DNA from 2 places in the Pseudomonas sp. MDT1-85 genome. Region 2 is predicted to be linked to the other one. Evidence: predicted binding sites of a transcription regulator. Region 2 holds the regulator's gene; the other holds the start of a gene.
The links. The regulator FliA, encoded in region 2, starts transcription of late flagellar genes. The targets are predictions, from matches to a motif close to CTAAAGTTTNNNNNNNNNNNGCCGNTAA.
Positions count from the first base shown of each region.

Region 1: the regulator FliA is predicted to act here: its motif matches at 1,362-1,389, upstream of ACYZT2_RS23690 (chemotaxis protein CheW).

Region 1 covers NZ_CM142715.1:5,283,528-5,286,787, forward strand. The annotation lists gene norR (nitric oxide reductase transcriptional regulator NorR) at 1-1,198, shown strand, start outside; gene ACYZT2_RS23690 (chemotaxis protein CheW) at 1,455-2,357, shown strand; gene ACYZT2_RS23695 (GNAT family N-acetyltransferase) at 2,385-2,843, shown strand; gene ACYZT2_RS23700 (hypothetical protein) at 2,992-3,260, shown strand, end outside.
Region 2 covers NZ_CM142715.1:2,115,589-2,121,202, reverse strand. The annotation lists gene ACYZT2_RS09585 (chemotaxis protein CheA) at 1-1,119, opposite strand, end outside; gene ACYZT2_RS09580 (protein phosphatase CheZ) at 1,173-1,961, opposite strand; gene ACYZT2_RS09575 (chemotaxis response regulator CheY) at 1,992-2,363, opposite strand; gene fliA (RNA polymerase sigma factor FliA) at 2,532-3,272, opposite strand; gene fleN (flagellar synthesis regulator FleN) at 3,269-4,099, opposite strand; gene flhF (flagellar biosynthesis protein FlhF) at 4,216-5,541, opposite strand; gene flhA (flagellar biosynthesis protein FlhA) at 5,553-5,614, opposite strand, start outside.

The DNA.
Region 1 (3,260 bases), 3.0 Mb from region 2:
CCCGCTGTTTATCGACGAGCGTCCGTGGGGTTTGCTGACCCTCGACGCGCTCGACCCTGAACGCTTCGAACCGATCGAACTGGACGCCCTGCAAGCCTTCGCCAGTCTCGCCGCCGCCACGGTCAACGCCGCCGAGCGCATCGAACGGCTGGCCAATCGCGTCGAAGACGAACATCAGCGCGCCGAGGTTTACCGTCAGGCCAGCGGCCAACAGAACCGCGAAATGATCGGCCAGAGCAAGGCTCACAAACGACTGGTGGAAGAGATCAGCCTGGTGGGCGGCAGCGACCTGACGGTGCTGATCACCGGCGAAACCGGAGTCGGCAAAGAGCTGGTGGCCCAGGCCATCCACGCGGCTTCGTCCCGGGCCGACAAACCGATCATCAGCCTCAATTGCGCCGCCCTGCCAGACACGCTGGTGGAGAGCGAATTGTTCGGCCATGTGCGCGGTGCTTTCACCGGCGCGACGAATGATCGGCGCGGCAAGTTCGAACTGGCCAATGGTGGCACGCTGTTTCTCGATGAAGTGGGCGAGCTGTCGCTGACGGTGCAGGCCAAATTATTGAGGGTGCTGCAGAGCGGGCAATTGCAGCGCCTGGGCTCAGACAAGGAGCATCAGGTCGACGTGCGATTGATCGCAGCAACCAACCGCGACCTGGCAGAAGAAGTGCGCAGCGGTCGCTACCGTGCCGACTTCTATCATCGCTTGAGCGTTTACCCGCTGCTGGTGCCCGCACTGCGCGATCGCGGTCGGGATGTGCTGTTGCTCAGCGGCTACTTCCTGGAACAAAACCGTTCACGCATGGGCCTCAACAGCCTGCGCCTGACCAGCGATGCGCAAGCGGCATTATTGGCGTATGACTGGCCGGGGAACGTGCGGGAGCTGGAGCATTTGATTGGCCGCAGTGCGTTGAAGGCATTGGGCAACTGCAAACAACGGCCAAAGATTCTCAGCTTGAGCGCGGCGGATCTGGACTTGCCCAACGGCAGCGTTGAATCCGCGCCGGAACCGGTGGATGCTGCGCCGGCGGCTGCATTAATTGCAGGGGATTTGCGTGAGGCCACCGAGCATTATCAGCGCCAACTGATCAGCGCTTGCCTGGAACGGCACCAGAACAACTGGGCCAGCGCGGCGCGGGAGCTGGGTCTGGATCGGGCGAACCTGGGGCGGATGGCCAAGAGATTAGGCATGAAATAACGCGATCTCCTGTAGCAGCTGCCGGCTGCGGAGCAGTCGTAAACCGGCAAACGCGGTGCCTCAGGTACAACTCATTGCCCGGTTTGGCGAGGACTTCGTCCTCGAACGCAGCCTTCGGCAGCTGCTACAAAAATCGCGTTGGTCGTTATGCTGGGGAATATCCCTAAAGCCAGCCCCCGACAAGTCGATAACCCGGCATCGATAGTTGTTGGCGATCTTCACAATCGCCCATCACCTTTTTCCACAGAAGGTTTTTATGTCTTCCAATAAAGCCCGCGCAGATTCACTTTCGCTTCTGCTGTTTACCTTGCGCAGCGGCAAGCTGATGGCGATCAACCTGCTGAAAGTCAGCGAAATCATCCCCTGCCCGCCACTGACCAAGCTGCCGGAGTCGCACCCCCACGTCAAAGGCATCGCCACCCTGCGCGGCGCGTCGTTGTCGGTGATCGACCTGAGCCGCGCCATCGGTGAGCGACCGCTGGAAGACCCGAACGGTGGCTGCCTGATCGTCACCGACGTCAGCCGCTCCAAGCAGGGCCTGCACGTTCAGGCGGTGAGCAAGATCGTCCACTGCCTGACTACCGACATCCGTCCGCCGCCCTTCGGCTCAGGCGGCGTGCGCTCGTACATCACCGGCGTGACCTCGGTCGACGGTACGCTGGTGCAGGTGCTGGACATCGAAAAGGTTATCCACGGCATCGCTCCGGCGCAGATCGAAACAGCCCCGACCGAACTGAGCATGGAAGACGCCGAAGTACTCGGCAACGCGCGGATTCTGGTGGTCGATGACAGCCAGGTCGCCCTGCAACAATCGGTGCACACCCTGCGCAACCTCGGCCTGCAATGCCACACCGCTCGCAGCGCCAGGGAAGCCATCGACTGCCTGCTGGACCTGCAAGGCACCGCCCAGCAAATCAACCTGATCGTCTCCGATATCGAAATGTCGGAAATGGACGGCTATGCCCTCACCCGCACCTTGCGCGAAACGCCGGACTTCTCGCACCTCTATGTGTTGCTGCACACCTCGCTGGACAGCGCGATGAACAGCGAGAAGGCTCGACTGGCAGGGGCCAACGCGGTGCTGACCAAATTCTCCTCGCCGGAACTGACCAAATGCCTGATCGCGGCGGCCAGGGCCATCACCGAACAAGGTCACTGAGTTGTGGCCGAGGTTTTTTGTTTTCTGATGCGGCGCAACCTCGCTGAGGATGTGCCGCCTTTCACTTGGCCAAATGGCATTGAGTTGACCGAGTACCGTCCCGAACTGGCCGAAGCCGTTCATCACTTGATGGAACTCGGCTATCTGGAAGGTAGCGGTCGCGTACCGGCGCTGGAAGTCTGGCAACAGCGTTTCGAAACCGATCCTGAATACGATCCGTCCCTGTGCTTCATCGCATTCGACGCCGAAGGAATCGTCGGCGTCGCCCAGTGCTGGACCAGCGCCTACATCAAGAGCCTGGTGGTGCATCCGCGCGCTCAAGGCCGCGGACTTGGCCGTGCGCTGCTGCTAAATGCTTTCAACGTGTTTCAGCAACGCCGCGAAGGCTTTGTGGACCTGAAGGTGCTGGAAAACAACCTTCGGGCACAGCGTTTGTATGAAAGTGCCGGGATGTATGTGGTCCGCCGGGAACCGGTTCCAACCTGAGACCGCTTTCGCGGGCAAGCCTCGCTCCTACACAGGTCACCGAACCTTGTAGGAGCGAGGCTTGCCCGCGAAGAGGCCTGCCTAAACAATTCAAAACCATCAGGCATACTCACCCCTTGGCCAATACCAGCCCAAGGATGCCCAAACCATGAAAACCACCACCCTGACCTTCCTCTGCCTCGCCGCCCTCGCCACCCAAACCCACGCCTCCAGCCCCGACGCCTGGGTCGCCTACGACAAAGCCGTGCTCGCCAGCTGCACCAAAACCAGTGGCCTGAAGAACGTCAAACCCGTCGGCAATGCCGCGCAGTTCGATGACCGGGTCGGTTATACCGCGCTCCTGCTGCAAGGCCAGTACCCGCAAAAACACATGAAAGGCCAGCAAGGCACCGAGTTGTGCCTCTATAACAAGAAGAG
Region 2 (5,614 bases):
CATGATTTCGTCGAGACGCGCGGTATCGACCCGCACGGTGGTCTCGGCTTCGCTGGCCGGTTTTTCCGGTGGCGGCGCAGCCGGGGCACGAGCAGGCGCCGGTGCAGCAGCGGCGGCAGGCTTGGGTGCTTCGGCTTTTGGCTCGGGCGCTTTGGCGACAGGTGCCGGTGCCTTGGCAACTGGGGTTGCTACTGCGGAAGCAGCAGAACCGGTGCCCACTTCAGTGAACTTGCCCTTGCCATGCAATTCGTCGAGCAGCGATTCGAACTCGTGATCGGAGATCAGATCGCTGCCGGCCGCTTTAGCGGTTGGCGCAGCCGGGACCGGGGCCGAAGCAATCGCCGATTCCAGCGCATCAACCGCAAAGTTGCCTTTGCCGTGCAGCTGATCGAGCAGTGCTTCGAACTCGTCGTCGGTGATGTCGGAGCTGTCGCCTGCCGCTTTCGGGGCCGCCGGTGCGGCGGGCACCGCGACCACTGCATCGGCGGCGAACTGGCCTTTGCCGTGCAATTGGTCGAGCAACGACTCGAACTCGGCATCGGTGATTTCGTCACTGGTGGCCGCATCAGCGGCAGGCGGCGAAGCAACCACGGGAGCCTCGGCCTGAGCCTTGACGGCGTTCAGCGAGTCCAGCAGCTGTTCGAATTCGTTATCGGTGATGTCACCTGATTCGCTTTCGGCGGCAGGTGCTTGCACCGCTTGCGCGACAGGTGCCGCTTCGTCGGCGGTTTGCGGCTCGGCCAAACGGGCCAACGCTGCAAGCAACTCAGGCGTGGCAGCCGTGATGGGGCTGCGTTCGCGGACTTCGCTGAACATGCCGTTCACCGCGTCCAATGCCTCGAGAACCACGTCCATCAGTTCCGAGTCGACGCGTCGTTCACCCTTGCGCAGGATGTCGAACACGTTCTCGGCGATGTGACAGCACTCCACCAGCTCATTGAGCTGGAGGAAGCCGGCGCCCCCTTTTACAGTGTGAAAACCGCGAAAAATTGCATTGAGCAAATCCGCATCATCCGGTCGGCTTTCCAGCTCGACCAGCTGCTCGGACAGTTGCTCTAGAATCTCGCCGGCCTCAACCAGGAAATCCTGAAGGATCTCTTCATCGGCGCCGAAGCTCATTAAGGGGGTGCTCCTACAGGTCTAAAAACCTAAAAAACCTAAAATTCTAAAATTTAAAATCCTAGGCTGGATAGCAAATCGTCCACATCGTCCTGACCGGACACAACGTCTTCTCTTTTATCGGCATGAATCTGCGGACCTTCACCCTGCGAGAGATGTTTTTGCGGATCTTTTTCAGCCAGCATCGCTTCACGGTCATGTTCGATACCCGCAAAGCGGTCGACCTGACTGGCCATGAGCACGAGCTTGAGCAGGTTGCTTTCAACTTCGGTGACCAACTGGGTCACGCGTTTGATCACCTGACCGGTGAGGTCCTGGTAATCCTGGGCCAGCAGAATGTCGTTGAGGTTGCTCGACACGACGCGGTTGTCTTCGCTGCTGCGTGTCAGGAAACCGTCGACCCGCCGGGCCAGCTCGCGGAACTCTTCAGCCCCGACTTCGCGACGCATGAACCGTCCCCAATCCGTGCTCAGCGCCTGAGCTTCGTCGCTCAGGCTGTTGATCAGCGGCGTGGCGTTTTCCACCAGGTCCATGGTGCGGTTGGCCGCGGCCTCGGTCAGCTTGACCACATAACCCAGGCGCTCGGTGGCATCCGTGATCTGAGACACTTCCTCGGCTTGCGGCATGTGCGGGTCAATCTGAAAATTGACGATCGCGCTATGCAGCTCGCGGGTGAGCTTGCCCACTTCCTGGTACAGGCCGCGGTCACGGGTCTGGTTGAGCTCATGGATCAGTTGCACAGCGTCGCCGAACCTGCCTTTTTCAAGGCTTTCGACCAGTTCGACCGCGTGTTTTTTCAGGGTCGATTCGAAATCGCCCTGTGAAGATTCGTTTTGCTCCATAGCTCCCCCGTGACGGACTGGCTTTGCACATCAACCGATGCGTTCGAAGATCTTTTCAATCTTGTCTTTCAACGCTTGAGCCGTGAATGGCTTGACCACATAGCCGTTCACACCCGCCTGAGCGGCTTCGATGATTTGCTCGCGCTTGGCTTCGGCCGTGACCATCAACACCGGCAGGTGTTTGAGTTTTTCATCGGCACGCACGTGGCGCAGCAGATCAATACCGGTCATGCCGGGCATGTTCCAGTCCGTTACCAGAAAGTCGATGCTCCCGCTGTTGAGGACCGGAATCGCGGTAATACCGTCATCCGCCTCGACCGTGTTGGTGAACCCAAGGTCACGCAACAGGTTTTTTATGATCCGCCGCATCGTTGAGAAGTCATCAACGATGAGGATTTTCATATTCTTGTCCAATTCGACCTCCAAGCAGTCTTAAAACGCGCGCAGCACCTGAACGCGCCGTTCAATCAATTCGGCGTAACACTCAACAGTTGTATGGATTACAACGGGCCGTGGCTGATGCAGCAAAATGCCGTACCAACCTCGTTCGCAGTGTCCCCACACTGCCTGTCAGCGCGCTCGCCACTCCCCCAAACGCCCCCGCAAACGGGCCGCGCACTGGCTGTGTAACTGGCTGACCCGAGATTCGCTGACCCCCAGGACCTCACCGATTTCCTTGAGATTCAACTCTTCGTCGTAGTACAGCGCCAACACCAGTCGCTCACGCTCCGGCAAATTGGCAATCGCGTCCGCCAGCGCCGCCTGGAAGCGTTCATCTTCCAGATCGCGTGACGGCTCGAGATGAGCACTGGCGCCATCCTCGTGCAGCCCTTCGTGTTCGCCGTCCTGCAACAGATCGTCGAAACTGAATAACCGGCTGCCCAGGGTGTCGTTCAAAATCCCGTAATAATCGTCGAGACTCAATTGGAGTTCGGCCGCAACTTCGTGATCTTTAGCGTCACGGCCGGTTTTAGCTTCAATCGAGCGAATCGCGTCGCTGACCATGCGGGTATTGCGGTGAACGGAACGTGGCGCCCAGTCCCCCTTGCGCACTTCATCGAGCATCGCGCCGCGGATTCGAATGCCCGCGTACGTCTCGAAACTCGCGCCTTTGCTGGCGTCGTATTTGGTTGATACTTCAAGCAGGCCGATCATCCCGGCCTGGATCAGGTCTTCGACCTGGACGCTGGCCGGCAAACGCGCCAGCAAGTGGTAGGCAATGCGTTTGACCAGTGGCGCGTAACGCTCGATCAGCTCGTACTGCGCGTCACGTGCCGACTTCTTGTAGAGGTTGTAGCCACTGGCTGTCATAGGACGGGTCCTGCGGTCTGTTGCACGAGGCGCTCGACGAAAAACTCCAGATGTCCACGCGGGTTGGCCGGCAGCGGCCAGGTATCGACCTTCTGCGCAATGGCCTTGAACGCCAGGGAACACTTGGAACGCGGGAAGGCTTCGTAGACGGCACGTTGCTTCTGCACGGCCTTGCGCACGCTTTCGTCGTAAGGCACCGCACCGACGTATTGCAGGGCGACGTCGAGGAAACGATCCGTGACCTTGGTCAACTTGGCGAACAGGTTGCGGCCCTCCTGCGGGCTCTGGGCCATGTTGGCCAGGACACGGAAACGATTCATGCCGTAGTCGCGGTTAAGCAGTTTGATCAACGCGTAGGCGTCGGTGATCGAGGTCGGCTCGTCGCACACCACCAGCAGCACTTCCTGGGCGGCGCGCACGAAACTGACCACCGAGTCACCAATGCCCGCAGCGGTGTCGATCACCAATACATCGAGGTTGTCGCCGATGTCACTGAAAGCCTGGATCAGGCCGGCATGCTGGGCCGGGCTCAGATGAACCATGCTCTGGGTGCCGGACGCGGCCGGGACGATACGAATACCGCCGGGCCCTTGCAACAGCACGTCGCGCAGCTCACAGCGGCCTTCTATCACGTCGGCCAGGGTACGTTTGGGTGTCAGCCCCAGCAGGACGTCGACGTTCGCCAGTCCCAGATCGGCATCCAGCAGCATGACGCGCCGGCCGAGCTCAGCTAGAGCCAGGGACAAGTTCACTGACACGTTAGTCTTCCCGACGCCACCTTTGCCGCCGGTCACCGCGATCACCTGTACGGGATGCATGCTGCCCATGTTATTTCTTTACCTTGTCTTTCTTAGACGGAGGCCACATTACTGGCTGCGCGTTCACCAACTGAACAATGCATGGCAGACCATCGATGTAGGTACAAAAACCGTTCATTAATACCTCAGCCAACCCGCTTGGTCGGACTGTGGTAAAGGTCAGCGAACATATCAGCCATGGCTTCTTCGCTGGGTTCTTCCTGCATTTGCACGCTAACGGCGCGGCTGACCAACTGATGACGACGCGGCAGATGCAAATCATCCGGAATCCGCGGGCCGTCGGTCAGGTAAGCCACCGGCAGTTCATGACTGATGGCCAGGCTCAACACCTCGCCCAAGCTTGCCGTTTCATCCAGTTTAGTCAGGATGCAGCCGGCAAGGCCGCAACGTTTGTAACTGTGATAAGCGGCGGTTAGAACCTGTTTCTGGCTGGTGGTTGCCAATACCAGATAATTTTTTGATTTGATGCCGCGTCCGGCCAGGCTTTCGAGCTGCATGCGCAGTGCCGGATCGCTGGCCTGCAGGCCAGCGGTATCGATCAGCACCACGCGTTTGCGCAGCAAAGGTTCCAGCGCCTGCACCAGTGATTGACCCGGGTCGACATGGGTGACCGACACATTGAGGATGCGGCCCAGAGTCTTGAGCTGTTCCTGAGCGCCGATGCGGTAGCTGTCCATGCTCACCAACGCGATGTTTTGCGCGCCGTACTTGAGCACATAACGGGCGGCGAGTTTGGCCAGTGTGGTGGTCTTGCCCATGCCGGCCGGGCCGACCATCGCAATCACACCGCCCTCTTCCAGTGGCTCGACTTCCGGGGTGGCAATCATCCGCGCCAGATGCGCGAGCAACATGCGCCAGGCCTGACGGGGTTCTTCAATATCGGTAATCAGTGCCAGCAGATCGCGCGACAACGGCCCGGACAGACCGATGCGTTGCAGGCGACGCCAGAGGTTGGCCTGGGCCGGACGGCTGCCTTGCAACTGATTCCACGCTAAAGAACCAAGCTGCACTTCCATCAGTTCACGCAGGCTGTTGAGTTCGAAACGCATCGAGTCGAATGCACGCGGGTCAACGCCGGTCGCTGTGGCAGGAGCAGGCGCCGAACGCCGAGGCTCGGCCAGCGTCGGTTCGATCAGCGGCTCGGCGGCGGTCAACGGCAGGCCGGCGAACAATTGGCGATTGGTGGTCTTGTCGCTCTCGCCATCGCTACGCAGGCTCAGTTCGGCCTGGGCGGTGACGATCCGCGACTGGGTCTTGCGCAGCTCGTCCTCGAGTTCCATGTTCGGAACACGCGGGGCCAGCGCCGACAATTTGTAATCCAGGGCAGCCGTCAGCTCGACACCGCCGGCGATCCGGCGATTGCCAATGATGGCGGCATCAGCGCCCAGCTCATCACGAACCAGTTTCATGGCCTGACGCATATCGGCGGCGAAAAAACGCTTAACTTGCATAAACCACTACCTCAGCCGTTGGGCCCTACTGTCGCAACGATGGTCACTTGCTTGTTGTCAGGGATTTCCTGGT